4 regions of the Janthinobacterium sp. SUN100 genome follow, and region 1 is predicted to be linked to each of the others. Evidence: predicted binding sites of a transcription regulator. Region 1 holds the regulator's gene; each other region holds the start of a gene.
What was found. The regulator FNR, encoded in region 1, switches genes on or off when oxygen is low (the NO sensors DNR and NnrR bind a similar motif). The targets are predictions, from matches to a motif close to TTGATNNNNATCAA.
Positions count from the first base shown of each region.

Region 1 (7,587 bases):
TCAAAACAAGGAATTAGCATGGCAATCGAAAACCTGTTTGACAGCGCCAGCAGCGTCATGACGGTGGTTTCCTTTACGACGTTCGTGGGCATCCTGTGGTGGACGTTCAGCCGCAGCAACAGCGACTTCGACGCGGCGGCACGCCTGCCGTTCGCCGACGACGCGCTCGACTATCCGGCCGAGGCCGAGATGACCCTGGCGAAGGAGCATAACCATGGCTGACTTTACCAATGGCTTCTGGAATATCTACATCATCGTGCTGTCCCTGCTGGGCATCATCGGCTGCGGCGTGCTGCTGTACTCGCAGTCGAAAATCAAAGTGGTCGAGGGCGCCCCTGCTGACGGCACCACGGGCCACGTCTGGGACGAGGACTTGAAGGAACTCAATACGCCGATGCCGCGCTGGTGGATGTGGTTGTTCTACATCACCATCGTCTTCTCGCTGGCCTACCTGTTCCTGTATCCGGGCCTGGGCAACTATGCCGGCAGCCTGGGCTGGAAATCGACGGGCCAGTACGAGGAAGAGCTGAAGAAGGCGGAAGCCGACTACGGTCCCCTGTTCAACAAGTACCTGAGCCAGGACTTGAAGACGGTGGCCGCCGATCCGCAGGCGCAAGCCATCGGCCAGCGCCTGTTCCTGACCTACTGCGCGCAATGCCACGGTTCGGATGCGCGCGGCAACAAGGGCTTCCCCAACCTGACGGACAAGGACTGGCTGTATGGCGGCGAACCCGACATCATCAAGACCACCATCATGCACGGCCGCAATGGGCAAATGCCACCGATGGGCGCCGCCCTAGGGTCCGAAAAGGATGTCGAGAACGTGGCCCATTATGTGCTGAGCCTGTCCGGCTCGACCTCGGATCCCGTCAAGTCGGTGCTGGGCAAGGCCAAGTTCGGCGCCTGCATGGCCTGTCATGGCGCCGATGCCAAGGGTAACCAGATGCTCGGCGCGCCAAACCTGACGGACAAGACCTGGCTGTACGGCGGCAGCGCCGACACCATCATGGAAACCGTACGCAAGGGACGCAGCAACACCATGCCGGCCTTCAGCGATTTCCTCGGCGAATCCAAGGTACACGTGCTGTCGGCGTATGTCTGGAGCCTGTCGAATCCGCAGGCACCCGCAAAGTAAAAATGGAACCTCAAGTCATCAAGATGTATGCGGCCCGCGAGCAAATCTACCCTCGCGAGGCCAAAGGACGCTACGCTACCTGGCGATGGGTATGCGTATGGCTTACCCAGCTCGCGTTCTACGGCTTGCCGTGGTTGACCTGGAATGGCAGGCAAGCCCTGCTGTTCGATTTGACCACGCGCAAGTTCTACATTTTCGGCGTCGTGCTGTGGCCCCAGGATTTCATCTATCTGGCGGCCCTGCTGATCATCTGTGCGTATTTGTTGTTCCTCGTCACGGCCATTGCCGGGCGGGTGTGGTGCGGGTTCTCTTGCCCGCAAACGGTATACACGGAAATTTTCCTGTGGGTCGAACGCCGCATCGAGGGCACGCGCAGCGCGCGCATGGCCCTCGACAAGCAGGGCCCCTCCGTGCGCAAGGCGTTCAAGAAGACGGCCAAGCACCTGGTATGGGGCGCCATCGCCCTGTGGACGGGCTTTACCTTTGTCGGCTACTTCACGCCGATCAAGGAACTGGCGCAGTCGGTGACCACGCTGAACTTCGGTCCCTGGGAATGGTTCTGGGTCTTGTTCTACAGCCTGGCAACCTACGGCAACGCGGGCTGGCTGCGCGAGCAGGTGTGCAAATACATGTGCCCCTACGCGCGCTTCCAGAGCGCCATGTTCGACCAGGACACCCTGATCATCACCTACGATGCCAAGCGCGGCGAACCACGTGGCGCCATGAGCAAGAAGGCCGGCAACAACGACAAGCTGGGCGATTGCATCGACTGTACCCTGTGCGTGCAGGTGTGTCCGACCGGTATCGATATCCGTAACGGCCTGCAGTATGAATGCATCGGTTGCGCCGCTTGCGTCGATGCCTGCAACAGCGTGATGGACAAGGTCGACCGGCCACGGGGACTGGTACGCTACAGTACCGACCATGCGATGGAAAACAACTTCAATTCGAAGCAGATACGCCAGCGCGCCATGCGCCCGCGCGTCTTGATCTACACTTCCATCCTGGCCCTGATCATCATCGCCGTGTGTACTTCGCTGGCCCTGCGCACGCCCCTGAAAATGGACGTGATCCGCGACCGCGGTTCCATGGGACGCGAAGTGGAAGACGGCATGATCGAAAACGTCTACCGCCTGCAGATCATGAACACGTCGGAGCAAAGCCAGCATTTCAAAATCAGCGCTTCCGGCTTGCCGGGCCTGACCTTGCTGACGCGCGAAGAAGTGACCTTGCAGCCGACGGAAACGCTGGGTTGGCCGATCCGCCTGCGCGTGCCGCACGGCGTGGGAGAGAAGGGCTCGAACAAGATTGCGATCGAATTGCAATCGCTGGACGACCCATCGCTGCATGTGCGTGAAAGCGCGGTATTCATCGTGCCGCGGTAACAAGGAAAGGCGGACGGGGACCGGGTGCCCTCGCCGCCGCCACGAAGTTGCAGGAAGGCCGGTCCCCATGCGGGGACTGGCTGATTAAACAGGAGAAATACCATGTCCGACAGTCTGAAACTGCAAGCACCCGTTGCACCGTGGTACAAGCACCGCTGGCCATGGCTGCTGATGATCGGCCCCGGCCTGTCCGTGGTCGTCGGCAGCTTCATGGGCTATATCGCGTTTACGCAGCCCGATGCGCTGGTGGTGGGCGATTATTACAAACAGGGCAAGGCGATCAACCAGGATTTGAAGCGCGACACGATCGCCAGCGACCTGGCGATGGATACGCGCCTGTCGTATGACGTGGCGCAAGCGCGCCTGACCGGTTCCGTGCACAGCTTCGGCAAGGCCTATCAGGCGCCTTTGCAGCTGCACCTGGCGCATGCGACCCTGCCGGAAAAGGATATCAAGGTGCTGGTGCAACCCGATGCGGCCGGCAATTTTTCCGTGGCGCTGCCGATGCTCGAGCGCAGCCGCTGGCAAGTGCTGGTGGAAAACGACAAACGCGAGTGGCGCCTGTCCGGCATCTGGACCTGGCCCCTGCAGCGCAGCATCGCGCTGCATGCGGATGAAGAGCTATAACGTACAGCGCCGGGAAAACCGTAGCGAGCGGCAGTGATTTGTGGTTGAGAAGCGCAGCTGTGCTATGCACGGGGGCGCCGAGCCAGCGAGCATCGCAGGCCGCAAAGCGCGACGCGCAGCAGGTTTTGACGGTGCTGTTACTTGCAGGTGTCCGTGCCGGCCGTAATCGCCTTCAGCTTGGCCGGCTGCAGGATTTCAATTTCCCGGTTGGAGACGCGCAGCCAGCCTTCCTTCTTGAACTTCGACAGCAGACGGCTGACGCTCTCGATGGTCAGGCCCAGGTAGTTGCCGATTTCCTCGCGCGACATGCGCAGCTGGAAATTGCTGCCCGAATAGCCGCGCGCTTCATAGCGCGACGCCAGGTTGACGATGAAGGCGGCAAAGCGCTGCGTCGCCTGCATATTGCCCAGCAACAGCATGACGCTTTGCTCGCGCGTGATTTCCTGGCTCATCATGCGGTGGAAATGGCGCAGCAGGGTCGGCATATTGCCCAACAATTGTTCCAGGCTGGAAAACGGGATTTCACACACTTCGCTGTCTTCCAGCGCCACCGCATTACAGTGGTGGCGGTCGGCGCTGATGGCGTCCATGCCCAGCAGTTCGCCCGCCATCTGGAAGCCCGTCACCTGCTCTTCGCCGCCCGGATTGATCTGGTACGTCTTGAAATGCCCCAGGCGGATCGCATACAGGTTCTGGAACGAGTCGCCGATACGGAACAGCGAGGCGCCGCGCACGATCTTGCGGCGGCGGCCGATGATCTGGTCCAGCCTGTCCATGTCGCCCACATCGAGGCCCATCGGCAGGCACAATTGATGCATGCTGCAGGTCGAGCATCGCGCACGCAACGCCTCCACGTTCACGGTGGGCAAGGTTGGAGTGAGTAGCGCTTCAGTCATGTCGGTACCTTTTAGAAAATGCAACAACAAGTTTACTGCATACAGCCGCATACAGGGTTGCCGTATGCCAATTTCACCGTAAATTCGGCGAATAAACGACGTCCAGCCTTTAATTATATGGCAACATCGTCAAAAGCCCGTACAGGGCGGGCAATTTGCGCGGCGGCGCTTGCCAAGCTGGGGTATTGATAGGAAAATTCCTGACAGCATTATCTGCCGCCTGTGCCGCCCGGTACTGAAAAGGAAATCATGAAGCCTCTCGGCATTAAAACAAAAGTCGCGCTGGCCACCAGCCTGACCTCGATCGCCATGATCGCGCTGGTCACCATGATCCAGGTGCAGCACATGCGCGACGACTTCACCCGAGTACTGCTGAGCCAGCAATCGTCCCTGATCACCCGCACCGCTGCCGAGCTCGACGACAAGCTGGGCATGCTGCTGCAGATCGTCACCCTGACGGCCAGGCAGCAGCCGCCGGAATTGATCGCCCGGCCCGCCCAATTGCGCGAATACTATTCGCGCCGCTCGATGCTGGTGCTGTTCGATGACGTGCTGGTGCTCGACGCGCATGGCGCCGTCGTGGCCGACATGCCGGAGGTAGCGGGGCGCGCCGGCATCAACGTCGCCGAGCGCGAGTATTTCCAGACCGTCCTGCGCACGCGCCAGCCCATGATCACCGAACCGATGCTGGGCAAGTCGAGCGGCATGCCCATCGTGCAGATGGTGGCGCCCGTGCTGGCCGCCGATGGCCAGGTGGCCGGCGTGGTGATCGGCGTGCTGCGCCTGTACAAGGACAACCTGCTGGGCCGCCTGCGCTCGGAAAAGATCGGCAAGAACGGCTATTACTTCATTCTCACGCGCGGCGCCGTGCCGCGCTACGTGCTGCACCCCGATACCAGCCGCTTGCTGCAACCGCGCAAGCCGAACGCCAACCTGACGACGACCCAGCTGCTGAAGGAAGATGGCGAAGGCAGCATGGTCAGCACCAACAGCCGCGGCATCACGGCCGTCAACAGCTTCAAGCGCCTGAAATCCGTGAACTGGCTGCTGGCCGCCTCGCTCCCCGTCGAGGATGCCTTCGAACCGTTCGATGGCGTGCTGTACCGATTGGTGCTGTGGAGCATCCTCGCCTCGCTGCTGGCCGCCTTTGTGCTGGGCTGGGTCACCGTGCGCCTGCTGTCGCCGCTGGTGCGCCTGCGCGACACCCTGCAAGCCCTGCGCACCAGCGGCAGCCGCTTCACGCCCGTGCCGGTGCAGCAGCGCGACGAGATCGGCGAACTGACGGAAGCGTTCAACGGCCTGATGAGCGAACGCGACCGCCTGCAGCAGGAACTCGAATCGCGCGCGGCGGAGCTGGAACAGGAACGCGACCGGGCCGAGGCGGCCAACCGCGCGAAGAGCGATTTCGTGGCCAACATGAGCCATGAAATCCGCACGCCCCTCAATGCCGTGCTGGGCATGGTGTATTTGCTGGGCAATACCAGGCTCGACACGGAACAGCGCAAGTATCTGACCATGGTCAGAGTGGCGGGCCAGTCGCTGCTGGGCATCCTCAATGACGTGCTCGACTATTCGAAGATCGAGGCGCGGCGCATGGAGTTGTCGCCCGTCGAATTCGACCTCGACGAAGTCATGAATACCCTGGCCACGACGATGACGATGAATGCGGGCGAAAAGGAGCTGGAACTGGCCATCGCCGTCGAGCCCGATGTGCCGCGGCGTCTCGTGGGCGACGCCCAGCGCCTGCAGCAAATCCTCGTCAACCTGGCCGGCAACGCCATCAAGTTCACCGAGAGCGGCGAAGTGGTGGTGGCCGTCAGCCTGGCCGAGAGCGAGAGCGGCCGCGCCTGGCTGCGCTTCGAAGTGCGCGACACGGGCATCGGCATGACGGAACTGCAGCAACAGCAGCTGTTTGCCGCGTTTTCCCAGGGCGACCAGAGCATCACGCGGCGCTTCGGCGGCACGGGCCTGGGCCTGGCCATCAGCAAGCAGCTGATCCACATGATGGGCGGCGACATCGCCGTCGCCAGCAGCGAAGGCAAGGGCAGCCGCTTCTGGTTCAACGTGCCCTTCGAGATGCTGGCGCAGCCGGCCGAAACGCGGCGCACGCCGGCGCTGGGCCAGCTGCGCCTGCTGGTGGCCGACGACAACCGCACCACGCGCGAACTGATCGTCAAGCTGATCGAGGCGTGGGGCTGGCTGGCCGACGAAGTGGACTCCGGCTTTGCCGCCATCGAGCTGTACCGCGAACGCCTGGCGCAGCAGCAACCGTATGACGTGGTGCTGGCCGACTGGCACATGCCCGTCATGGATGGCCTGGCCACGGCCAAGGCCATCCGCCAGGCGGCCAGCGGCCAGCGCCAGCCCATCGTGGTGATGGTCAACGCCTTCGCCCGCAACCACCTGGAAGAAATCTCCAGCGCGGCCGAGGCCGACGTCGTGCTGATGAAGCCGATCACGGGCTCGAGCCTGTTCGACGCCCTGCACCAGGCGCTGATCGCCAAAGACGACGGCGGCGAGCAACGCATGCTGCACCAGCCGCTGGGCACGGAACTGGCCGGCGTGCATTTCCTGCTGGTGGAAGACAACCATTTGAACCAGGCCGTGGCGCGCGGCATCCTCGAACACATGGGCGCCACCCTGGACGTGGTGGGCGACGGCTTGCAAGCCGTGGAACGGCTGCGCACGGAAGCGCTGCGCTACGACATCGTGCTGATGGACATGCAGATGCCCGTCATGGACGGCTTCAGCGCCACCCACATCATCCGCACGGAACTGCGTTTGCACCTGCCCGTGATCGCCATGACGGCGGGCGTGCTGGCGTCCGAGCGCGAGCGCTGCATGACGGCCGGCATCAGCGATTTCATCGCCAAGCCCGTGGTGGTGGAAGAGATGATGGAAGTCATCCTGCGCCACCTGCCCAAGCGCCCGCAAGTACAGACAGCCGAACCGGCACGCATCGCCGATGAAGAAGTGTTTTCCATGGCGCCGCTGATGCGCGTGATGGGACGCGATGCGAAGGGGCGCGGCGTGCTGCGGCGCATGGTGGAAGATGCGCTGAACAAGGGCATGACGCCCGTGCGCGACGCCGAAACGGCGTTGCGGGCAGGCCGCCACAGCGACGTGGCGCGCATCCTGCACAGCGTGCGCGGCTCCGTCGGCACCTTGGGCACGAAACGCCTGATCCGCGCCGCGTTCGCCACCGAGGAAGCCATCGATGCGGGCCGCCTGGACGAGGTGCCGGCGCTGCTGGCGCACACGGCGCAGGAACTGGAACAGGCGCTGGCGGCGGCGGCCGATTGGTTGTCGCGCCTGCAGGATTAAATCAGGCGGGCACGCCCAGAATCACGCTGGACGCTTTAAAAATCGCCGTCACGTTGCTGCCGAGTTCGATGCCCAGGTCGGTGCTGCTCTGGTTGGTGATGATGGCGGCAATCGTGCCGCCGCGCGGCAAGTCCAGCACCACTTCCGTGTTGACGGCGCCCGTCTGCACGCGCGTCACGACTCCGGCTAGCTGGTTGCGCGCGGAAAAACGCGCGCCCTG
Region 1 is NZ_JAPUBU010000003.1:714,398-721,984, reverse strand. Features, by position in the region: gene ccoO (cytochrome-c oxidase, cbb3-type subunit II) at 1-17, shown strand, start outside; gene O0881_RS19755 (cbb3-type cytochrome c oxidase subunit 3) at 19-222, shown strand; gene ccoP (cytochrome-c oxidase, cbb3-type subunit III) at 215-1,135, shown strand; gene ccoG (cytochrome c oxidase accessory protein CcoG) at 1,138-2,520, shown strand; gene O0881_RS19740 (FixH family protein) at 2,623-3,147, shown strand; gene fnr (fumarate/nitrate reduction transcriptional regulator Fnr) at 3,285-4,043, opposite strand; gene O0881_RS19730 (response regulator) at 4,293-7,367, shown strand; gene O0881_RS19725 (TOBE domain-containing protein) at 7,369-7,587, opposite strand, start outside.

Region 2 (7,587 bases), on a different contig from region 1:
CTGCGCCCAGTATAGGCAGCAATGGCTGGCGTGGCAACGATTAGCGATGCTGCGCTGCGCAAGACGGGGAGCGGAAAACAGCCGGCGGCAGAGTAACCGCCGGCCAAGCCCGTCACGTCATGCGTGGCGGGCCAGTTTCATGCGGGGCTCAGGCGCGCAAGGTGGACAGGATAGGCTGCAGCACTGCCGCGCCCAGGGCGGCGCTGCGGGCGCCGCTCCAGCCCGTTTGCGGGTCGGGATCGTTGGCATTGTCCTTGAACGGCAATTCCAGGGTCAGCGACAGGCAGCCGAAGGCGTGGGTGATGTGGGGCGAACCCATGGTCAGTACTTCCGGCGTGAACGGGCCGTCTTCGTAGCCGTGCTCATCCTGGAAGTCAGGGCTGGCCACCTTGAAGTCGGCGATGAAGCGGTCTTGTTCGGCCTTCTGTGCTGGCGTGAAATTTTCCAGCGCATCGCTGCCGGCCACGAAGACGTAAGGCAAACCTTCGTCGCCATGCACGTCGAGGAACAGGTCGCAGCCGATTTCATGCATTTTCTGTTTTACCAGGAACACTTCCGGACTGCGCTCCATCGTCGGCGTCATCCATTCGCGGTTCAGGTTGGCGCCGGCCGCGTTGGTGCGCAGGTTGCCATGCACGGAACCGTCCGGGTTCATGTTCGGCACCACGTAGAAGACGGCGTCTTGCAGGCACTGGCGGGCAAATGGATTGGCCTGGTCCAGCAAGGCTTCGAGCATGCCTTCGACAAACCATTCGGCCATCGTTTCACCAGGATGCTGGCGCGCGATGACCCAGACTTTCTTTTCGGCATCGGTGTCGCCGACCACCAGCAGATTCATGTCGCGGCCTTCCACGGTGCTGCCCAGGTCGATCAAGCGCACCAGCGGCGACGCTTGCGCGCTGTCGATCAGGGCCAGGTGGCGGTCCCATGGGTACGGCTCGAAGTAGGCGTAGTACACGCTTTCCTCTTCCGGCGTGTGTTCGATGGTCATCACCGTGCCGTCAAAGCTGGTCGGCACGCGGAACCAGGTTTCGCGGTCGTAGCTGGCCACGGCCTGGTAATCTTTCCAGCCGTCCGGGTAGGCCGACTTGCCTGCGTTCATGAAGCGGATCGTGCACGCCTCGCCTTGCGCGCCTTGCAGGCGGAAGTAAAACCACTGCGTGATGTCGGCGTGGGAATCCTTGCGGATGTTCAGCTCGATGGATTGGGCATCGTCGGCGCGCAGCACCTCGATCGCGCCGGCGTCGAATTGCTGGCTGATTTTAATGGTCATGAGTGTTCCTGATAAAAACGTATGGGTTTTGCATCGTGTGCAATGGCGCGATGATACCTGTTTTGCGGTGGACTTTGTGCTGGCGCAAACGATGACGGACGCGCTTTGCTAACGTGATAGCTCCGACACGGGGAGGCCATCATGGATGACAACGGCAAACACATACGCGAACTGGAAAAGAAAATCAGCGCCCTCAGCGACGCCCTGGCGCACCTGGGCAAGGGCACGACCTTGCAGGAATTGCTGCGCATCATACGTTTCCCCGGCTATACGACGCCGGCCGAATTCACCTTCAACGTCGCCATCCTCGACACCATGCTGGTGCAGGCCAATGCGCTGGAAAAGCTGGGGCAGGATTTATTGGCAGGGGCGAAACAGGTGGTAGCAAAGCAGTGAGCGCAGGCACTGACGTATTTCTGAATGCCTGAAAAATGGCCAGGGCCAGGGCCGCAGACAGTGCGAATGGACGCCCAGGCCCTGCAACATCGTCATGGACGTGTTGTCAGGTGTTCAGGCCGCCGAAACGTTCGTAGAACCACGGCTCCACATCGGGCGCCTGCGCATCTTCGCGCCGCAAGGTGGCCAGGATATGTTCCTCGGCCGCCGCGTACGTGATGCGGTACAGGTCGCGGGCCAGCGCATACGCCTGCGTGCCGGGCCACGGTTCGGGCAGCAGCTCGACGGGCAGTTGCGGGTCGTGCAATTGCACGCGGCGGTAGGCGTGCGTCAGCAACGAGCGGATGACGAACGCTTGCTCCGCATCGAACACGGGCGCTTCTTGCAGCAAGGTCAGCAGGGGCTGGAAGCTGGCGATGAATTTCTGGTAGCCGGCCATGACTTCCGATAAATCCCAGCAGTCGCCCACCATGTCGCGCAGGGGACGCGTGCTGACGCCCGGCAATTCCGTGGTGTGGCAGACATACAGCTTGCCCTGCACTTCATTGCGCACGAGGATATCTTCCAGCGCCTCCGTATTGCTGGCCGGGTGGCCAAAGATGCCAGGCGAGATCAAGCCATAGCCAGCCCACAATAATTCCTTGCGCAGCGCCCCCCGCTCGGCGGCGCCGATGCTGCCGGCCGGCCCGATCACCAGGGTCCAGCTGCCATCCCAGTGCACGACCAGCGGCGCATAGATGCGGCGATAGGCGCGCTCGAAGCGGGCCAGCGCCTCCGGGCGTATCGTATAGGCGCTGCGGCGGCCGTCGCGCTGCGAGCTGAGCCAGCCTTCCTGCGCCAGGCGGAACACGCTGGTGCGCAATAAACGGTCATTCACGCCAAACGGCGCCAGCAGTTCGATCAGGCTGCCCAGCCAGATGGCGCCGCCGCGCGGCACGATGGCGTCGCCAAAGATGGTCATCACCAGGGACTTCGAGCGCGGTGGGTCGCTTTCCAGGAAATCGGCTATCCATGCCGTGCAGCGGGTGTTCTTCATGTGGTTCCGGTCTGGCCGTGTTGCGGTCGGTTCAATAAAAGCAGCAGTTTACTTGGCTGCGCGGGTAGCGCGGCAATAATTTGCCGGAAGCGCTGGTGGCGCTCCGCAGTGTTTTCTCATAAGCAATATCATACGCACAAAAAAGCTGCACAAGATACGAATTTTTAAAATGATTCATATCAAGTGTATGCAAATCGTTTTTTGTATCGTATTATCTGTTCATCGCACCGCGTTGCTGCGCAAAATCAAAGACATGGGAGACAGATCATGTACGCACAAATGGTTGAAACCGGCCTCAAGAACGTCCGTTCCCTCGACGACATGGGTCAAGAAGAGCGCGCTTTCCAGGCACGCATCGACGAAGGCATCAAGATCGAGGCCAAGGACTGGATGCCGGACGCTTACCGCAAGACCCTGATCCGCCAGATTTCGCAGCACGCGCACTCGGAAATCGTCGGCCAATTGCCTGAAGGTAATTGGGTCACGCGCGCACCCACCCTGAAACGTAAATCGATCCTGCTGGCGAAGATCCAGGACGAAGCAGGCCACGGCCTGTACCTGTATAGCGCCGCGGAAACTCTGGGCGTGTCGCGCGACGACTTGCTGGCCGCCTTGCATTCGGGCAAAGCCAAGTATTCCAGCATCTTTAACTATCCCACCCTGTCGTGGGCCGACATGGGCGCCATCGGCTGGCTGGTCGACGGCTCCGCCATCATCAACCAGATTCCCCTGTGCCGCTGCTCGTACGGCCCGTATGCGCGCGCCATGATCCGCGTCTGCAAGGAAGAATCGTTCCATGCGCGCCAGGGCTACGACATCATGATGTCGCTGTGCAAGGGTACGCCCGCGCAGAAAGCCATGGCGCAGGATGCCTTGAACCGCTGGTGGTGGCCGTCGCTGATGATGTTCGGCCCGTCCGACGCCGCTTCCGTCAACAGCGCCCAGTCGGCGCAATGGCGCATCAAGCTGTTCTCGAACGACGAACTGCGCCAGCGCATGGTCGACCAGACCGTGCCGCAAATCGAATACCTGGGCCTGACCGTGCCCGATCCCGACCTGAAGTTCAATGCGGAAACGGGCCACTATGAATTCGGCGAGATCGACTGGTCCGAGTTCAACAATGTCTTGAAGGGCAATGGCCCGTGCAACCGCGAACGCCTGCAAACGCGCGTGAAAGCGTATGAAGACGGCGAATGGTTCCGCGATGCCTTGGTCGCCTACGCCGACAAGCAAGCCGCTAGCAAAGCGGCAGCCTGAAAACATCTATAAAAGGGGATAGCAACATGAGCAAAGAATGGCCTTTGTGGGAAGTTTTCATCCGCAGCCAGCACGGCTTGGCGCACAAGCATGTGGGCAGCCTGCACGCTTCCGACGCCACCATGGCGGTCAACCATGCGCGCGACGTCTACACGCGCCGCAATGAAGGCGTGAGCATCTGGGTGGTGCGCGCGGCCGATATCGTCGCCAGCAGCCCCGGCGATAAGGGCGCCCTGTTCGAACCGTCGAACAGCAAGGTGTACCGCCATCCCACCTTCTTCCCGATGCCGGAAGAAGTCAAGAATCTGTGATGGGAGTGCCTGCAATGGATGACAAGGTCAATTACCTTCTGCGCCTGGGCGACAACGCCCTGATCCTCAGCCAGCAGCTATCGCAGCTGTGCGGCAAGGGCCCTGCGCTGGAAGAGGACATGGCGCTGACCAACGTGGCGCTGGACTTGCTGGGCCAGACGCGTTTGTGGTTCAGCTATGCGGCCGAGCTGGAAAACGCGGGCCGCGACGAGGACGACATCGCCTTCCTGCGCGATGCCCACGATTTCAAGAATTGTCTGCTGGTCGAGCAGCCGAACGGCAATTACGCCGACACGATGATGCGCCAGTTCTTCTTCGACAGCTGGCATTACTTCCAGCTGCTGGAACTGACGAAATCGACGGATGCGCGCATCGTCGAGGTGGCGCAAAAGTCGATCAAGGAAGTGACCTATCACTTGCGCCGCAGCGGCGATCTTGTCGTGCGCCTCGGCGACGGTACGGCGGACAGCCACGCGAAAACGCAGGCCGCCGCCGACAAGCTGTGGATGTACACGGGCGAGATGTTCAAGTACGACGCCATCGACCAGGCCATGGTCGCCGCCGGCATCGCACCGCCATCCGACATCCTGCGCCAGGCTTTCCTGGAACACGTGGCCGAGATCTTCGCCGAAGCGACGCTTGTCAGGCCGGCGCCCGACGCCTGGATGCAAAAAGGCGGCAAGCAGGGCACGCACACGGAGCACCTGGGCTTTATCCTGGCCGAGATGCAGTTCCTGCAGCGCGCCTATCCCGGGGCGGAGTGGTAATGAACACTGCCGCGGCAGCGCTGGACGCCGCCCAGGTCTGGGCCTGGCTGGGCGACGTGCCGGACCCGGAAATCCCCGTCATTTCGGTGGTGGACCTGGGCATCGTGCGCGCCGTCGAAGTTACGGATGGCGATGCGTGCATCGTGACGATTACGCCCACGTATTCGGGTTGCCCTGCCATGCAGGTGATCGCCGACGCTGTCACGGATGCCTTGCGCAGCCATGGCGTGGACAAGGTGACGCTGGTGAATCAGCTGTCGCCCGCCTGGACGACGGACTGGATGAGCGAGACGGGCAAGGCCAAGCTGAAAGGCTATGGCATCGCCCCGCCGCAGCAGCAGGTGATCGACATCAGCGGTTTGCGTGGTGGCGTCAAGCGCCAGCCCATGCCGAAACTGGACGTGATTTGCCCGAATTGCGGTTCCACGCATACGCAGCTGACCAGCCAGTTCGGCTCCACGCCGTGCAAGGCCCTGTACAAATGCCTGGATTGCCGCGAACCGTTTGACTACTTCAAGTGCCACTAAAAAAATCAGGCACACGTTCCGAATAAACTGGAGATGAAGCATGAGTAAATTTTATCCGCTGTGCGTGGCCAACGTGCGCAATGAAACGCGCGACACCATCGCCGTCACGTTCGACGTGCCAGCCGAGTTGCAGCAGCAGTTCCGCTTCCAGCAGGGCCAGCACCTGACCCTGCGCGCCCATATCAATGCGGAAGACGTGCGCCGCTCGTATTCCATCTGTTCGGCGGTGCAGGATGGCACTCTGCGCGTAGCCATCAAGCGCACGCCGGGCGGCGCCTTTTCCACTTGGGCGAACGACACCCTGAAAGCCGGCGCCACCATCGAGGTGATGCCGCCGATGGGCCACTTCAACGTGCCGCTCGACTGCGTCAACCGCAAGCATTACCTGGCGTTCGCGGCCGGCAGCGGCATCACGCCCATCCTCTCCATCATCAAGACGACCCTGCTGACGGAGCCCCTGAGCCGCTTCACCCTGTTCTACGGTAACCGCGCTTCGTCGTCCGTCATCTTCAAGGAAGAATTGACGGACTTGAAGGACGTGTACCTGGAGCGTTTGAACCTGGTCTACGTGATGAGCCGCGAACAGCAGGACATCGAACTGTTCAACGGCCGCATCACGCAGGAAAAATGCGAGCAGTTCCTGCAGCACTGGATCAAGATCGAAGACTACGACAACGCCTTCATCTGCGGCCCGGAAGACATGATGCTGGGCGTCTCCGCTGCCTTGCAGGCAGCCGGTATGCCCAAGCAGAATATCAAGATCGAGCTGTTCGCCGCCAGCATTCCGAAAAACGCCCACAAGCCGCGCGCCCAGCTGGCCACGGACGCCGTGCAGGAAACGGAAGTGACCGTCATCCTGGATGGCAACCACACCACCTTCACGATGGACAAGGACAAGGAATCCATCCTCGACGCGGGCCTGCGGCAGGGCATCGACATGCGCTATTCGTGCAAGGGCGGCGTGTGCTCGACCTGCCGTTGCAAGATCCTCGACGGCAAGGTTGAAATGGACGTCAACTACGCGCTGGAAGACTATGAAGTGGCGCGCGGCTTCATCCTCAGCTGCCAGAGTTTCCCTCTCACAGACAAGGTCGTGGTCGACTTCGACCAGGCTGAATAAGCCGGTGCAGGGCACGGGCCCTGCCTTACCTATTACACAAGCGAGACGCCATGACCTACCAAAACATCCTCTTTACCATCGAGCAGGGCATCGCCATGCTCACCCTGAACCGTCCCGACAAGCTCAATAGTTTTACGCAAACCATGCACGAGGAAGTGCGCGACGCCATCGCCAAAGTGAACGCCGACAGTACCGTGCGGGTGTTCGTGCTGACGGGGGCGGGGCGCGGCTTTTGCGCGGGCCAGGACTTGTCCGACCGCGCCGTGGAACCGGGTTCGAAGGGCGTGGACCTGGGCGAATCCGTGGAAAAGAACTATGCGCCGCTGGTGCTGGCCTTGAAAGCGCTGCCGATGCCCGTGATCTGCGCTGTCAACGGCGTGGCCGCCGGCGCAGGCGCCAACCTGGCGCTGGCTTGCGACATCGTCATTGCCGGCAAGTCGGCTAGTTTCGTGGAAGTATTCTGCAAGCTGGGCCTGATCCCGGACACGGGCGGCACCTTCTTCCTGCCGCGCCTGATCGGTTCCGCGCGCGCCATGGGCCTGGCCATGCTCGGCGAGAAGCTGACGGCGGAAAAAGCGGAAGACTGGGGTTTGATCTGGAAATGCGTCGAGGATGCCCAGCTGGCCGACGAAACGCGCAAGCTGGCCGTGCACTTTTCCACAGCCCCCACCAAGGGCCTGGCCTATACCAAGCAGGCGCTGGCCGCCAGCGGCGCGAATACCCTGCCGCAGCAGCTTGCGCTGGAAGCGCGCATGATGAGCGATCTCGGTAACAGCGACGATTACCGCGAAGGCGTGGCCGCCTTCATGGAAAAGCGCGCACCGCAATTCAAGGGACATTGATATGGCAGCTCTGGACAACAACAGTATCGTCGCCGTCATCGGCAGCGGCGCCATGGGC
Region 2 is NZ_JAPUBU010000004.1:428,244-435,830, forward strand. Features, by position in the region: gene O0881_RS22025 (M14-type cytosolic carboxypeptidase) at 149-1,273, opposite strand; gene O0881_RS22030 (hypothetical protein) at 1,415-1,669, shown strand; gene paaX (phenylacetic acid degradation operon negative regulatory protein PaaX) at 1,776-2,705, opposite strand; gene paaA (1,2-phenylacetyl-CoA epoxidase subunit PaaA) at 2,973-3,962, shown strand; gene paaB (1,2-phenylacetyl-CoA epoxidase subunit PaaB) at 3,989-4,273, shown strand; gene paaC (1,2-phenylacetyl-CoA epoxidase subunit PaaC) at 4,288-5,040, shown strand; gene paaD (1,2-phenylacetyl-CoA epoxidase subunit PaaD) at 5,040-5,567, shown strand; gene paaE (1,2-phenylacetyl-CoA epoxidase subunit PaaE) at 5,608-6,687, shown strand; gene paaG (2-(1,2-epoxy-1,2-dihydrophenyl)acetyl-CoA isomerase PaaG) at 6,738-7,529, shown strand; gene paaH (3-hydroxyacyl-CoA dehydrogenase PaaH) at 7,531-7,587, shown strand, end outside.
Region 2: a site for FNR is predicted at 2,875-2,888, ahead of paaA (1,2-phenylacetyl-CoA epoxidase subunit PaaA). Genes of this name have one in related genera too.

Region 3 (7,587 bases), on a different contig from region 1:
GAAGATCTCCGGCGGCAAGCCGAAGCGGGCCAGCAAGGCGCGCGCCGCCACCGGCCCCACGCCGGGCAGATGCTGCAGGCGCAGCCAGCCCGCCAATTCCGTGGCCGTGTCTGCCGTCGTTGCAAGTGCATGCATGACCACCTCGCTGTGTACTGTGCCCTCCCATGCTAGCGCGATGGCACGCACGCGATACCGACGCGCGCAAGGATGCGTGCAATGCGCGTGCAAAACGGCCCCCCATCCACAGGAGCATGGGCGTCTGTGATAAAATTTCCCTTTGCAGGAAACGATTAGCGCACTGGCAAACGCATCTGCCGCGCCGTTGTGCCATACGCGCCCAAGCATGGCGTACCCAACAGAAAATAGCCCTGCCATCGTTCGCATGGCCCAGGCATGAATAATCCGGCGCACCGGCGCCCACCTTAACCAGTCGAATCCGTATGTCCATATTAAATATCCTGCGTTACCCCGATCCTCGCCTGCACACGATCGCCAAGCCCGTCACCGAATTTGACGCGCGCCTGCAAACCCTGATCGACGACATGGCTGAAACCATGTACGACGCCCCGGGCGTCGGCTTGGCCGCGTCGCAAGTGGACGAGCATATCCAGATGATGGTGATCGACATCACCGAAGAAAAAAACCAGCTGCAAGTGTTCATCAACCCGGAAATCACCTGGGCCAGCGAGGAAAAGCAGGTCTACGATGAAGGCTGCTTGTCCGTGCCTGGCGTCTACGATGGCGTCGAGCGTCCGGCCCGCATCAAGGTGCGCGCCCTGGACCGCCACGGCAAGCAGTTCGAACTGGAAGCCGATGGCTTGCTGGCCGTCTGCATCCAGCATGAGATGGATCACTTGCTGGGCAAGGTATTCGTCGAATACCTGTCGCCGCTCAAGCGCAACCGCATCAAGACCAAGATGATCAAGGAAATCCGCGGTCTCGAGCGCGAAGCGAGCCTGCGCGCACAGAATCGCCGTTTCTAAGCCGCTTTTGCAGCTGTGCTGATAGACTGACCGCAAAGACTGACCGTAACACCACGCCAGCCTGGCGCCCTCGGGCGCGGGCCTGCGCACCTCACGTCAAGGAACCATATGAAAGTGATCTTCGCAGGCACGCCTGAATTTGCCGCCACGGCCCTGAAAGACTTGCACGAAGCGGGATTCGAGATTCCGCTGGTGCTGACCCAGCCCGACCGCCCTGCCGGACGCGGCATGCAATTGCACGCCTCGGCCGTCAAGCAATATGCACAGCAGCACGGCATCGAGGTGCTGCAGCCCTTGTCGCTGCGCATGGACAGCAAGGATCCGCAGCGCGCCGCCGAAGCGAAAGCGGCGCACGAGCGCCTGCTGACCACCGACTACGATGTGATGGTGGTGGCGGCTTACGGCTTGATCTTGCCGCGCAGCACCCTCGACATCAAACCCTGCATCAATATCCACGGTTCCTTGCTGCCGCGCTGGCGCGGCGCCGCGCCCATCCACCGCGCCATCGAAGCCGGCGACGATGAAACGGGCGTGACCATCATGCAGATGGAAGAAGGCCTCGATACGGGCCCCATGCTGGCCATCGAGCGCACGCCCATCGAGGCGGGCGATTCCACCGCCAGCCTGCACGACAAGCTGGCTACCCTGGGCGGCAAGATGATCGTCGAGACCCTGCGCAAGATGCAGCTGCAAGCGCTGGAAGCCGTGCCGCAGCCGGAAGCGGGCGTCACCTATGCGGCAAAAATCGCCAAGGAAGAAGCGGCGCTCGATTTCAGCCTGCCGGCGCTGGAACTGGGCCTGAAAATCCGCGCCTTCAATCCGTTTCCCGGCGCCTGCGGCCAGGTCGATGGCACCACCATCAAGATCTGGGCCGCCGACGTGCTCGAAGCGGACAGCAAGGAAGCGCCGGGCCAGGTGCTGGCAGCCGACGCCCAGCACGGCATCGTCGTGGCCTGCGGCAATGGCTCGCTGCGCCTGACGGAACTGCAAAAACCGGGCGGCAAGCGCCTGCCTGCGGCCGAATTCATCAAGGGCTTCCCCCTCGAAGGCAAGCGCTTCGCCTGACTTCACCGGATCGCACCGCGCCATCATGCCGATGGCCATAAAAAAAGGCTTGCCGCGGCAAGCCTTTTTTGCACCCGCCCCGCTAGCTTAGCGGCGCTGCACCTTCAGCAGGCGTGCGCCCACGGACGACGACAGGCTGACCTCGAAACGGCCGCCGGCCGGCACGGCGCTCACGTCGACATTGGCTTTGCCACCCGTCAAGTCACTGGCAACCACCGTCTTGCGGCCATCGGCAGCCACGTGCATGACGGCGGCATACGGTTCCGCCTCGGCATTCCAGACCAGCGCCAGCTGGCCGCCGCTTTGCGCCGCATCAAACGTGGCATCGTTGGCGGCAGCCTTGCTGCGGCGCGCCGGGCGTTCCAGCTTGGCCAAAGCCTTGCCATTTGCCAACACTTGCACATCGCTGATTTCGCCCGGGTTGGCGAAGCTGACGCGGAAATGGCTCATGGCGTTGCCGCCATGGTCGGCCACGGAGACGCCATCGAAGGGCAAGTCGATAGTCTGTCCGGACGCCGTCAACACGCGCAAGGTATAAGCATGGCCGCTGCCGCTGGCAGCGGCGCCGATGCGCGCCGACGAGGCAACGGCCGGGCGCAGAGCCACGCCGCCAGGCGTGATGCGGCCGGAAATGGTCAGGTAGCCGTTCTGGGCCACGGCCATGCTGGCGGCCAGCACATTGCTGCCCGTAATCTGCGTGCTGCGTTTTTCCAGGAATTGCTGCACCCGCGCATAGCTGTAGTCGGAGAACCAGGCGCCGCTGCAATAGCTCATCACGTCCTTCATCGGCGTGTTGCCATAGACTGCCTTGCTCAGCTGGCCGATGCTGCCTGCATAGTTGCTGTTGTACAACGGTTGCGGGCCCAGATTGCCATTCGCATATGGGTAGTCGACAGCAGCGCCAGCCGGACCGCCGCAGGCAACGTGCTGCAGCGAGTGGTTGTGGCCCAGCTCATGCACGAGCGTAGTCAGCCATAGAGGCCATTGATTGCCGAAGGGATCGACCGATGCAACGCTCTTGAACTGGGCATCGAGGCCGATGGCCGACGTGAAGTCGTTGCCGCTGCTGCGCTCGTTGATGTAGGCCAGGCCGGCTGCGTTGGTGACGGACATCCTCGGCACGAAACCATAATAGTAGGCACCGCTGTCTTCCATCGCGCGCCGGTTTTCCAGCTTGCCCAGGGCATCGCTCCACCAGCTGTCGGCCGTGCTGCTGCCTGGCAGGCTCAGCGCGGCGCGCGTCGTGATGCTGATATTTTCCGTCGCATACGGATACACGCGCAGCAGCGCGGCGCGGATCACCTCGGCGTCAGGCAGTTGCGCCACGCCATCATCGGTGCTCAAGGGCACGAGCACCAGACGGATCTTGGCCAGGCTGGCCACCACGGGCGCCGCTTCCTGGCTCACTTGCACGCCGTCATTGCCGACGGCCGTTACGCGCACGCGCACGCCGGGCAAGATCCAGCCTGCAGGCAGGACGGCACTGAAATTGCCGTTGAAACTGTCATCGTTCTTCGTCGTCGGCAAGAGCGCCGGTCCCGTCATCGCGATACTGCCCAGGTTGCTGCCATTGGCGGCGGTCGCATTCAAGGTGACCGCCGGGCTGGCCTGACCCGCCTGCCCGGCCAGCACGGACACGCGCACGGCGGCCGGCTTGCCGCGCGTCAAGCGCAAGGCCGTATTGCTGGCATTCAAATTCAGTACTTGCGCGAAATCAATACTGCCCAGGGTAAAGGCCGACACCGTGCCCGCATTCACGGCGATGCGCGACGCAGCCTCCAGCATCACGTTGCCCGTGGCCGCGGCCGGCGCGGACAGCAGCAGCTGGCTGGCAGTGGCGCTGACGATGACGGCCGGCGTATTGCCCACCGACGCCGAAGTGACCTGGTCGAGATTGCTGCCCTGCACCGTCACGGACAAGCCCCCGCTGTTGACGGCCGAGGTGATCGACGTCACCGTCACGCTGGCCAGCACCGTGTACGTGTCGCCGCTGAGCACATCGTTGTAGGGACCACGCACCGTCAGCGCGCCTGTCGCCGCGCCCGCAGGCACCAGCACCGTCACGCTGCCGGCCGTCTGGCTTTGCGGCGTTGCCGCCGCACCATTGCCAAACTGCACCGCCGTCACGGCGCCCATGCCGCCGCCCGTGATCGTCACGCTGGAACCGACGCCACCCGTCGCCGGTGCGACGCCGCCCACGCTCAAGGGCAGGTACACATTGACGTTATAGCTGGTGGCCGCCGTGCCGCTGGCGCTGACGAGGCTCAAGGCGCCCGATACGGGCACGCCCGGCATGGTCAGGGTGATGCTGGTGTCGCTGGCGGCGCTGGTGGCGACGGTCACGCCGCCCACCTGGAAAGCCGTCACGCGGCTCAGATTCGTGCCCGTAAGCACCAGGCTGCCCCCGACGGCGACATTCGCCGCCGAAACGGCCGTCACGGCAGGCAGCAGCACGGGCGTGCCCGACGTGGTCGCCACCACCGTGTCGCCGCCCCCACCGCCACCACCGCCGCAGGCGGACAGGCCCAGCATGACAAACAATGCGACAAGCAGATGGTTTTTCATGGCTGGCAACCATGTTGATGCAGCGCGATGCCGGGAAGGACACGAGATAAATGTGACATATTGGTGACTTTTGGTGAGAATTTAATTTCGAAGAACCAATATTATGGTTTAGTTCGATTCCCAAAGACAACTATTAATGCTTTTGATTCAATTGGTTTTGATAATAATTAAAATATCTGCTTGGCAAACTTTATTCTGAGCATTATTCCCCTCACTCTGTGTTGGCTAAAATCAAAATTACTTTCCTTTGCAGCTATTGCCATTCGACTCATTAAAAATATGCTGATGCGGCGTAAATAATGTGGAAATTTTTCCACAGCCTAGACGCCATATCGTTCTGCCAACTTTGCTGGAAGAATTAACGTTTTGAGTAAGATTTTCAGGAATGTAATTTTCAGAAGCAGGCGTGGCGGCAGACGATGTGTTGCAAGAAGGCCTGCCGTGGGGCGAACGGCCGCTTTTGCTTAAAACCAAAGCAGCCTGATGCCGTATAATTTTAGACCCGGTGAAATCAGGCGATTGCCACCTTCTGCCTGCCCTACCCGGCCGGCAACTCTCCGTCAGCTGATCCTGCTGACCCGCATCCGCCTCGTAACGTCTTGTCGCCGCGCCGCCGCCCGTTTGCCTATTGAAAGCATGAAATGAACGATACCGTGATCCCCGCCATGTCCCCGACCGAAGCCACCTTGCGCGCCATTCTGGCGCAGCGGATCATGATTCTCGACGGCGCCATGGGCACGATCATCCAGCAATACAAGCTCGACGAAGAAGCGTACCGCGGCGGCCCCGCCGGCCGCTTCATCGATTTCGCCGCGCCGGCCGACAGTGGCGCGCGCGAACTGTTCGTCAAGGGCAATAATGAGTTGCTGACCCTGACGCAGCCGCACATCATCCAGGAAATCCACGAGCGCTACCTGGCGGCCGGCGCCGACCTGATCGAAACGAATACCTTCGGCGCCACGACGATCGCGCAAGACGATTACCACATGGCCCACCTGGCCTATGAAATGAACGTCCAGGCGGCCAAGCTGGCGCGCGCCGCCTGCGATAAATATTCCACGCCGGACAAGCCGCGCTTCGTCGCCGGCGCCCTGGGGCCCACGCCGAAGACGGCGTCGATCTCGCCCGACGTGAACGATCCGGCCGCGCGCAACGTTACCTTCGACCAGCTGGTGGCCGCCTACCTGCAGCAGACGCAGGGCCTGGTGGAAGGCGGCGCCGACGTATTGCTGGTGGAAACCATCTTCGACACCTTGAACTGCAAAGCGGCCCTGTTCGCCATCGACCTGTTCTACGAGCAAAACCCGGATGTCGTACGCCTGCCGCTGATGATTTCCGGCACCGTCACGGACGCGTCGGGCCGCATCTTGTCGGGCCAGACCGTGCCCGCCTTCTGGAATTCCGTGCGCCACGCGAAACCGCTGACCATCGGCCTGAACTGCGCGCTGGGCGCCGCCCTGATGCGCCCGTACGCGGAAGAGCTGGCCAAGATCGCCGACACCTTCGTGTGCATCTACCCGAACGCGGGCTTGCCCAACCCCATGAGCGACACGGGTTTCGACGAGTTGCCAGCCGACACGTCCGCCCTGCTGCGCGAATTTGCCGACGCGGGCTTCCTGAACATGGCGGGCGGCTGCTGCGGCACCACGCCCGAGCACATCGCCGCCATTGGCGAGTTGCTGTCGAAAAACACCCCGCGCACCGTGCCGGCCCCATCGCACGACTTGCGCCTGGCCGGCCTGGAACCGTTCGTCGTCAATGACGAGTCGCTGTTCGTCAACGTGGGCGAGCGCACCAACGTCACGGGCTCGAAGGCGTTCGCGCGCATGATTCTCAACGAGCAATATGACGAGGCACTGTCCGTGGCCCGCCAGCAAGTGGAAAACGGCGCGCAAGTGATCGATATCAACATGGATGAAGCGATGCTCGATTCGCTGGCGGCCATGACGCGCTTCCTGAACCTGATCGCCTCGGAACCCGACATTTCGCGCGTGCCCATCATGGTCGACTCGTCGAAATGGTCGGTCATCGAAGCGGGCCTGAAATGCGTGCAGGGCAAGGCCATCGTCAACTCGATTTCCATGAAGGAAGGCGAAGAGGAATTCCTGCGCCAGGCAAAGCTGTGCCGCCGCTACGGCGCGGCCGTCATCGTCATGGCCTTCGATGAGAAGGGCCAGGCCGACACCTTCGAGCGCAAGATCGAAATTTGCGCGCGCGCATACCATTTATTGATCGATGCGCTGGACTTCCCGCCGGAAGACATTATTTTCGATCCGAACATCTTTGCCGTCGCCACCGGCATCGAAGAGCACAATAATTACGCCGTCGACTTCATCAACGCCACGCGCTGGATCAAGGAAAACCTGCCGTACGCGAAGATCTCGGGCGGCGTGTCGAACGTGTCATTCAGTTTCCGCGGCAACGATCCAGCCCGCGAAGCCATCCATACCGTATTCCTGTACCACGCCATCAAGGCCGGCATGACCATGGGCATCGTCAACGCCGGCATGGTGGGCGTGTACGACAACCTGGACCCGGAATTGCGCGAGCGCGTGGAAGACGTGGTGCTGAACCGCCGCGAAGACTCGACCGAGCGCATGATCGAATTTGCCGGCACCCTGAAGGCGGGCGGCAAGGCCGAGGCGCAAACCCTGGCCTGGCGCGAAGGCACGGTGCAGGAACGCCTGTCGCACGCGCTGGTGCACGGCATCACGCAATTCATCGTGGAAGACACGGAAGAAGCGCGCCAGGAGCTGCTGCACAATGGCGGACGCCCCATCCACGTGATCGAGGGTCCGCTGATGGCCGGCATGGACGTGGTCGGCGACCTGTTTGGCCAAGGCAAGATGTTCCTGCCGCAAGTGGTGAAATCGGCGCGCGTGATGAAACAGGCCGTGGCCCATCTGATTCCATTTATCGAGGAAGAAAAGCTGCTGGAAGAAAAGCGCACGGGCATCGTCGCCAAGCCGAAAGG
Region 3 is NZ_JAPUBU010000006.1:50,377-57,963, reverse strand. Features, by position in the region: gene dprA (DNA-processing protein DprA) at 1-135, opposite strand, end outside; gene def (peptide deformylase) at 441-983, shown strand; gene fmt (methionyl-tRNA formyltransferase) at 1,092-2,048, shown strand; gene O0881_RS25870 (IPT/TIG domain-containing protein) at 2,136-4,613, opposite strand; gene metH (methionine synthase) at 5,255-7,587, shown strand, end outside.
Region 3: a site for FNR is predicted at 4,835-4,848, ahead of O0881_RS25870 (IPT/TIG domain-containing protein). Genes of this name have one in related genera too.

Region 4 (7,587 bases), on a different contig from region 1:
TCTTCTTGATGTAGCGGTCGATCAAGCCCCGGTTGAAGGCCGTCACGGCCACTTTTTCATCGGCCGCGCCCGTAAATAAAATCTTCTTGCACGGCAAGTCACGCACGGCCTGGCAGAATTCCAGGCCATTCATCTGCGGCATCGAATAATCGACCACCAGCACGGAAGGCACGGCAAAGCGCTGCGCCTGGCCGCTGATGCGCCAGATGCGTTCGAGGTCGAGCGCCACGTTGCGCTGGTCGCGCGGCAGGTTTTGCGTGTCGAAATTGACGTGCAGCGGCGTCTCGCCCGGCTGCGTGCTGTGGCGCAGCCAGTGCAGCGCGCTGCTGGTGTCATGAAAGGTCAGGCGCGCCAGCGCGGGGTCGAGCTGGAACGCCAGGCTTTTCAGGAAGGAATCGCTGTCATCGATCAATACGGTCAGGGTCGGATGGGAGTAGACGGGCAGTTGCATGCATCACCTTGCGGGGGAAGAGGGTTGTAAGCGGGCAGGCAGGGGCTGGGGAAATTCCAGGATGAAAATCGCATACGCATGCTCGCGCGACACGCAGCGGATGCGCGCCTGCCAGGCCGTGATGATCTGCCGGCACAGGGCCAGGCCGATGCCGCTGCCGTTATGCACGGGATACGAATAAAAACGCTCGAAGATCAGCGGCAGGCGGTTCTTCGCGATGCCGCAGCCCGTGTCGATGAACAGCAGCCTGGGCACGGGGCGGGCGCCGTCGATGATGATGCGCACGCGGCCCTTGCCGGCCCGCTGGATGGCTTTCAGCGCGTTTCTCAGCAGGTTCAGCAGGATCACCACGCACAGTTCGTCCTGGCCGGCGAACTGGAAGTCGGCGCGCACGTCCACCTTGACGCGGCTGCGCTGGCTGTTGCCGGTGAATGGGTAGCGCTTCAGCACGGAATTCACCATCGCCAGCATCGACAGCGCCTGGCTGGGCTGCAGGTTGCGGTTCACGGCGCTGGCGCTCATCAGGAACAAATCGATCATGTGCTGCATGTGGCGCACTTCGAACTGGATGCGCGACAGGGCTTCCTGCAACGGCGGCAAGTCGTGCGCCTGGCCGGCAAGTTGCGGCAGCAGCCGGCGCATGCCCCGCACATTGGCTTCCACGCTGGTCAGCGGCGTGCGCAGCTCGTGCGCCACGGAACCGAGTCCGGCGGACAGGCCGGCCAGCCGTTCCAGTTCCAGCACCTTGCTGCCCACTTTCACCACGGACAGCGCGGCTATGGTGAACCAGTGCACGGGCAGTTGCTGCAGCACTTCACGCTGCAGCAGGAAGTCGCCTTCCCCCTGCAGGATGACGGCGAGGCAGGCGGTGCTGGTGCCGATCAGGTAGGCGCGGCAAGCCAGCTTCGTTTCGAAATGAAACAGCACGACCAGGCCGATCAGCAGCGATTCGCTCCAGATGGACGACGCGTGGTTCATCAGAAACATGAAGGTAAAGAAGAAGGGCAGGATGTAGCTGAGCGCGAACAGCAGGTAGCGCGACAGCCAGCGGGCCGAGAAGTGGCGCGCAAACAGGCCGACCGCGCAGATGCCCACGCCCGTCAGGCGCAAGGTCAGGTTTTCATAGGCTTGCGGAAAAAAGTAATTCCACAGCAGGTAGTACAGCGGCATCGCCACCGTGCCCACGGCGGCCAGCATGGCGACCCTGCCGGCCAGGTTTTCATGGGGCATGCGTTCATGCAGCAGCGAATGGAGCAGGCGCCTGCGCCAGTGTGTCCATCGTCCTTGCAATTGCTGCGTCATGACTCTGCCTTGATTCTCTTCAGAACATTATCATCGCGTAAATTTTCCTGGTTGAACGGTTATCTCATCGGACATTGATATACGTCAATGGATGGGTTCGCGAGACGGTCAAGGCTTTAAGCCGCAGCAAACCTTTCCCTAGGAGAAAACTCATGACCATCGCTACCAGCTTGCACGCCCCATCCTTCGTCCGCGCAGAACACTGCTTGCCAGACTACATCGTGCGGCGCATGGATGCGCACCACGTCACGCGCATCGAAAAGCTGCTGGGCGGCCAGCATCCCCATGCCTGGCAACCGACACCCGCCCATGCCATTTTCCTGGCTGGCAATGATTACCTGTCCATCGCCGCCGAGCCGGCGCTGGTGGCGGCCCAGGTGGCGTCCCTGCAGGCGAATGCGGGCGGCATGCTGATGTCGGCCGTGTACTTGCAGGAAGGCAGCGAACAACACCGGCTGGAAAGCCGGCTGGCCCGCTTCATGGGCAGCGAGGACGGCATCCTGGCGCAGTCCGGCATGGCGGCCAACGTCGGGCTGATCCAGTGCATCGCCAGCCCCGGCATTCCCGTCTACCTCGACATGCAGGCCCACGCCTCGCTGTGGGAAGGCGTGCTCTCGGCGCAGGCCCAGGCCGTGCCCTTCCTGCACAACGACATGACGCACTTGCGGCGGCAGGTGGAAAAGCATGGCCGCGGCGTGATCGTCGTCGACGCCCTGTACAGCACCAACGGCAGCCTGGCGCCGCTGCTGGAATTGCTCGACATCGCCGAGCGCAGCGACTGCGTGGTGGTGGTCGACGAGTCGCACTCGCTGGGCACGCATGGCCCGCAGGGGGCGGGCCTGGTGGAGGCGTGGGGACTGGGCCACCGCGTGCATTTCCGCACGGCGTCGCTGGCCAAGGCCTTCGCGGGACGTGCCGGTTTCATCAGCTGTTCCAGCCGCTTCAAGGGCTATTTTTTGTCCGAATCACGCCCCGCCATCTTCAGTTCCTGTTTGCTGGCGCATGAGCTGGCGTGGCTGGGCGCGGCGCTCGATTTCATCATGGCTGCCGACGAGCGGCGCGCCACCCTGCAACGCCATACGCTGCAGGTGCGCGAAGGCTTGCGCGAACTGGGCTACAACGTCAGCGATGGCACGGAGCAGATCGTGGCGCTGGAGGCGGGCGGCGAACCGGCCACCCTAGTCCTGCGCCAGGCGCTGGAGCGGCAAGGCATTTACGGCGCCATGTTTTGCGCCCCGGCAACGGCGAAGAACCGCGCCCTCGTGCGCCTGACCCTCAATGCGGGGCTCGACGGGGCGGCCATCGAGCGGGTGTTGGCGGGCTGCGCCGCCATCCGCGCCGAAGCGGGCGTGGAACACTGGCCGTCGACGCGGCGCCTGCGCAGGCTGGCGCTCGTGTAGCGTCGTCAGCCGGCCAGCCGGCCCAGGAGGGCTGAAAGCGCTCCCAGCTGCTCTGCCGGCGCATCCTGCAGCAATTCGCGCCCCACCGCCTGCGCGGTGGCGCTCGCATGTCCCAGCAATTCCTGGCCGGCGGCAGTCAGCACGGCATAGCCGACGCGGGCGTCGCGCGCATCGGCCTGGCGTGCCACCAGGCCGATCTTTTCCAGTGGCATCAAGGAACGCGTGACGCCGGAGGCCGTCAATGCCAGGCGCTCGGCCAGGTCGATGCGGCGCAGGCGCGCACCGGGCGCGCGCTGCAGCTGGTACAGCAATTGATAGTCGCTGAAGCTCAGGCCATGCAAATTGCCCAGGGCGCTGTCGAAGCGGCGCACGATGAGCGCCTGGGCGCGCGCCAGGCGCAGGCAAAAGTCCAGCGCGCCGTCGGCGTCCGGCGACGGGAGGGTGTGATCGTTCATGGCGTCCATTTTATCCATTGCGAAATGCTTGAGTACGCAAGTGTAAAGCAATGCCGCTCAATACAGCGGCTGGCCTTGCTCCAGCCACTGTGCGCGGTGCAGTTCCAGCAGGGCGCCCAGTTCGGCATCCGCATCGAAGGCGGGGTCGTCGGGCAGCTTGAGCGTATCGATGACGGCGCAGGAAAAGGCCGCCGCGCCGTCGCGCCGCCAGTCCGCCTGCAGCAGGGCGTTGCGGTGCTTGCCCAGGTTCAGCTCGAAGCGGTGCCGGTTCAGCATGCCGGGCGCGTTGCGGCTGCTGTCGAGCAAGGTGCGCCCGCTGGGCAAGTGCCGCAAGGCGATGATGCCCAGCGGCGGCGGCTGTTGCCGGTAGTGCGCTTTCAATGTTGCCTGTCGTGTCTTGTCCATGTTTTACTTCTCCGATATCGTTTGCTTGATCGTTTCCGGTCCGGCGATGCGCGGGATGGCGGTAAATAATGCGGCCGCCACGGCGGCTGCCAGCAGCAGGGCGCCGCCGCCGCAGAACAGCTCCTCAACGCTCAGGTGGCGCAGCAGCGCGCCCGTGGCCGCCGCCGACAGCGGCGCCAGTCCCAGGAAGATGCCCATGAACAGGGCCATCGCCCGTCCCAGCATGGCGGGCGCCACGCGCCGCTGTATCCACGTAAAGATGGCCACCTGCAAGTAGCCGCCCAGCAACCCTGTCACGGCCAGCAGGGCCGCGCCTTGCCAGGCCGAGCTGATTTGTCCCAGCGCCATCAGCAGCAGGCCGACGACCGCATCGACGAGCAGCAGGGTGGCGCCGAAGTGGCGGCGCAGCCAGGCACCGCCCAGGCTGGACGCCAGCATGCCGGCCAGGGTGCCGGCGCCATGCGCGCCCATCAGCAAACCCAGCGCGGAGGCGCCATGCAGGCGCTCGCTGGCCAGCACGGGCAAGGCCACTTGCAGCGGCCCCATCGCGAAGAACGCCACCACCGCCCAGTACGCATAGCAGCTGCGCAAGGGAAGGTCGCGCCACACCATGGCCAGGCCCGCCGCCATGTCGCGCCACATGCCCTGCGCCGCCGCCGCGGCCAGTGGCCGCAGGCTCACTTGCCGCAAGGTCCAGGCGGAGAACAGGAACGTCAGCGCATCGATGGCAAAGGCGGCGGCCAGCGCCGCCATGGAGGTGTGCTGCGCGCCATCGTGGGCGCCGAGCACGAGCGCCGCCAGCAGGGGGCCGGCCAGCAGGGACAACTGGCGCGCGCCCATCTGCAAGCCATTGGCGTTCTGCAACGATTGCGGCGGCACGGCTTGCGGCAGGATGGCCGTGCCGGCGGGAATGCCGAAGGCGGCCGCGATACCCAGCGCCAGCGCGGCCGCATACGCGAGCGTCACACTGGCCTGGTCCAGCAGCAGCAACCCCGCCAGCGCCAGCAGGATGGCGGCGTTCGCGTATTTGCTCAGCAGCATCACGCGCCGGGGCGAATAGCGGTCGGCGATGGTGCCGCCCAGCAAAATCAGCACGGCGCGCGGGGCGCCCATCAGGGCCACGGCGATGCCCAGGCTGAGGCTATCGCCCGTCAGGCTCAGCACCAGCCAGGGCAGGGCCAGCATGCTGAACTGGTCGCCCAGCATGGAGACGAGGCCGCCGCCCAGCAGCCAGCGGAAGTTGGTATTGCGTAGCAAAGGAGGTTCTGCGGTGGTGGGCATGGTTGACCTGTCCGTGTTTAAAGATTGCATAGTAGTTGATAAAAGCTTGAGTGGTCAAGTATATTGCTTTTTATGCCGGCAGCGGAAGCTGGCGCCGCATGGGCCGCCGGCGCTTGCGCTATCATGGCGGCCATGACTGATACCACTGCCCCCACCCTCTACGAGACCATCGGCGGCGCCCCCGTGCTGCGCGAAATGGTCGACCGTTTTTATGACTTGATGGAACTCGAAGCCGAGTTCGCCGGCATCCGCGTCATGCATCCGCCTTCGACGGACGGTTCGCGCGACAAGCTGTATTTCTTCCTGACGGGCTGGATGGGCGGCCCGGACTTGTATATCGAGAAATTCGGCCATCCGCGCCTGCGCGCGCGTCACTTGCCCTACGCCATCGGCACCAGCGAGCGCGACCAGTGGCTGCGCGCCATGGCCTGGGCCATGGAAGACACGGGCATCGAAGAGTCCTTGCGCGTGCGCCTGATGGAATCGTTCTATCAGACGGCCGACTGGATGCGCAACAAACCTGACTGACACCCATGAGCCCAATCGAGTTTTACAGCCTGCTGGGCGCCGCCATCGTCGCCATCGTCCTGTTGCTATTGATCTTGCTGCGCCCCCGTGGCGCGGCCGGCGATGGCGCCACCACCCTGGCCCTGGTGCAGCAGCACCAGCAGCAAAGCCTGGAACGCATCGACCGGGTCGAGCGCGAAGTGCGGCTGCAACTGCAGGCGTCGGCACAGGCGACGCGGCAAGACCTGGCCACCAGCCTGGCGCAATTCCAGGCGGCGACCCTGCAGCAGCTCGACAGCCTGCGCACGCAGATGCAGGCGCAGGGAAAAGTCGGGCGCGAGGAACAGGCGCAAAGCCTGGCGCGCTTTGCCGACAGCACCAACCAGACCCTGGCGCAGCTGACGGAATCGAATGCGCAGCGCATGCTGGAAGTGCGCGCCACGCTGGAAAGCAAGATCCGCGACTTGCAGGCCGACAATGGCGCGCGCCTGGAAGAGATGCGCAAGACGGTCGATGAAAAGCTGCACGCCACGCTGGAAACGCGCCTGACTGCCTCGTTCCAGCAAGTGTCGGAGCGGCTGGAAAAAGTCCACCAGGGACTCGGTGAAATGCAGCAGCTGGCGCTGGGCGTGGGCGACCTGAAGCGGGTGCTCACCAACGTCAAGACGCGGGGAACCTGGGGCGAAGTGCAGCTGGAAATGCTGCTGGAGCAGGTACTCACTGTCGACCAGTATGCGAAGAACGTGGAAACCTTGCCAGGCAGCGGCGCGCGCGTGGAATTCGCCCTGAAATTGCCGGGCCTGTCCGATGGCGGGCCGCCCGTGTGGATGCCGATCGATGCGAAGTTCCCCAAGGAACAGTACGAGCGCCTGGTCGAAGCGGCAGAGCGGGCCGATGCCGACGGCGTGGCCCTGGCCGGACGCGAGCTGGAACGGGCCGTGCGGGGCGAAGCGAAAACCATCGCGGACAAATACCTGGCGCCGCCGCTGACCACCGACTTTGCCATCCTCTTCCTGCCCACGGAAGGCTTGTATGCGGAAGTGTTGCGCCGCCCGGGCCTGGCCGACGAATTGCAGCGCGTGCACCGGGTCAGCATCGCGGGGCCATCCACGTTGACGGCCTTGCTCAACAGCCTGCAAATGGGTTTCCGCACCCTGGCGCTGGAAAAGCGCTCGTCGGAAGTGTGGCAAGTGCTGGGCGCCGTGAAGACGGAATTCGGCAAGTTTGGCGACGTGCTGTCGCAGACCCGCCTGACCCTGGAAAAGGCGGCGAAGAATATCGAAAGCGCGGAAGTGCGCAGCCGGCAGATGGCGCGCAAATTGAAATCCGTGGAAGCCTTGCCGGGCGAGGCGGCCGCCTTGCTGCTGGGTAAGGCGGACGCGGGACTGTCCGCCGAAGCGGACGGCGAATAGCGCCGCCGCCGTTCAGGTCGCCGCCGCAGGCCGGCGGCGCAGCGTGGCGCAGACGGTCAGCGCGAGTCCCGCCAGCAGCATGGCCCACGTTTGCGGTTCCGGCACGGCGGGCATGACGGACAGGCCGGTGGGCGGCAGCGAAGGCAGCATGACGGTGGGGTTGAACGGCTCGACGATGATGCTGCTGCCGCGCGGTGGCTGGCCACCGCCTATGCCCGACGGCAACATCGTGTCGCGGCTGCCGCGCACGAAATCGAAGCCCGGCAGGGGCAGGCCGGCCACCACGGCCGGCGGCGCCGCGCCCGTGAGCGAGCCGCCATGCGCGGCGACGGGATGCTCGATGACGGGCACGCCCGTTGCCGCCGGCGCGGCCG
Region 4 is NZ_JAPUBU010000001.1:2,395,093-2,402,679, reverse strand. Features, by position in the region: gene O0881_RS10625 (response regulator) at 1-451, opposite strand, end outside; gene O0881_RS10620 (HAMP domain-containing sensor histidine kinase) at 455-1,753, opposite strand; gene cqsA (alpha-hydroxyketone-type quorum-sensing autoinducer synthase) at 1,906-3,153, shown strand; gene O0881_RS10610 (MarR family winged helix-turn-helix transcriptional regulator) at 3,159-3,608, opposite strand; gene O0881_RS10605 (GIY-YIG nuclease family protein) at 3,666-4,013, opposite strand; gene O0881_RS10600 (MFS transporter) at 4,017-5,294, opposite strand; gene O0881_RS10595 (group II truncated hemoglobin) at 5,427-5,822, shown strand; gene rmuC (DNA recombination protein RmuC) at 5,828-7,213, shown strand; gene O0881_RS10585 (MHFG family PEP-CTERM protein) at 7,226-7,587, opposite strand, start outside.
Region 4: a site for FNR is predicted at 1,828-1,841, ahead of cqsA (alpha-hydroxyketone-type quorum-sensing autoinducer synthase). Genes of this name have one in related genera too.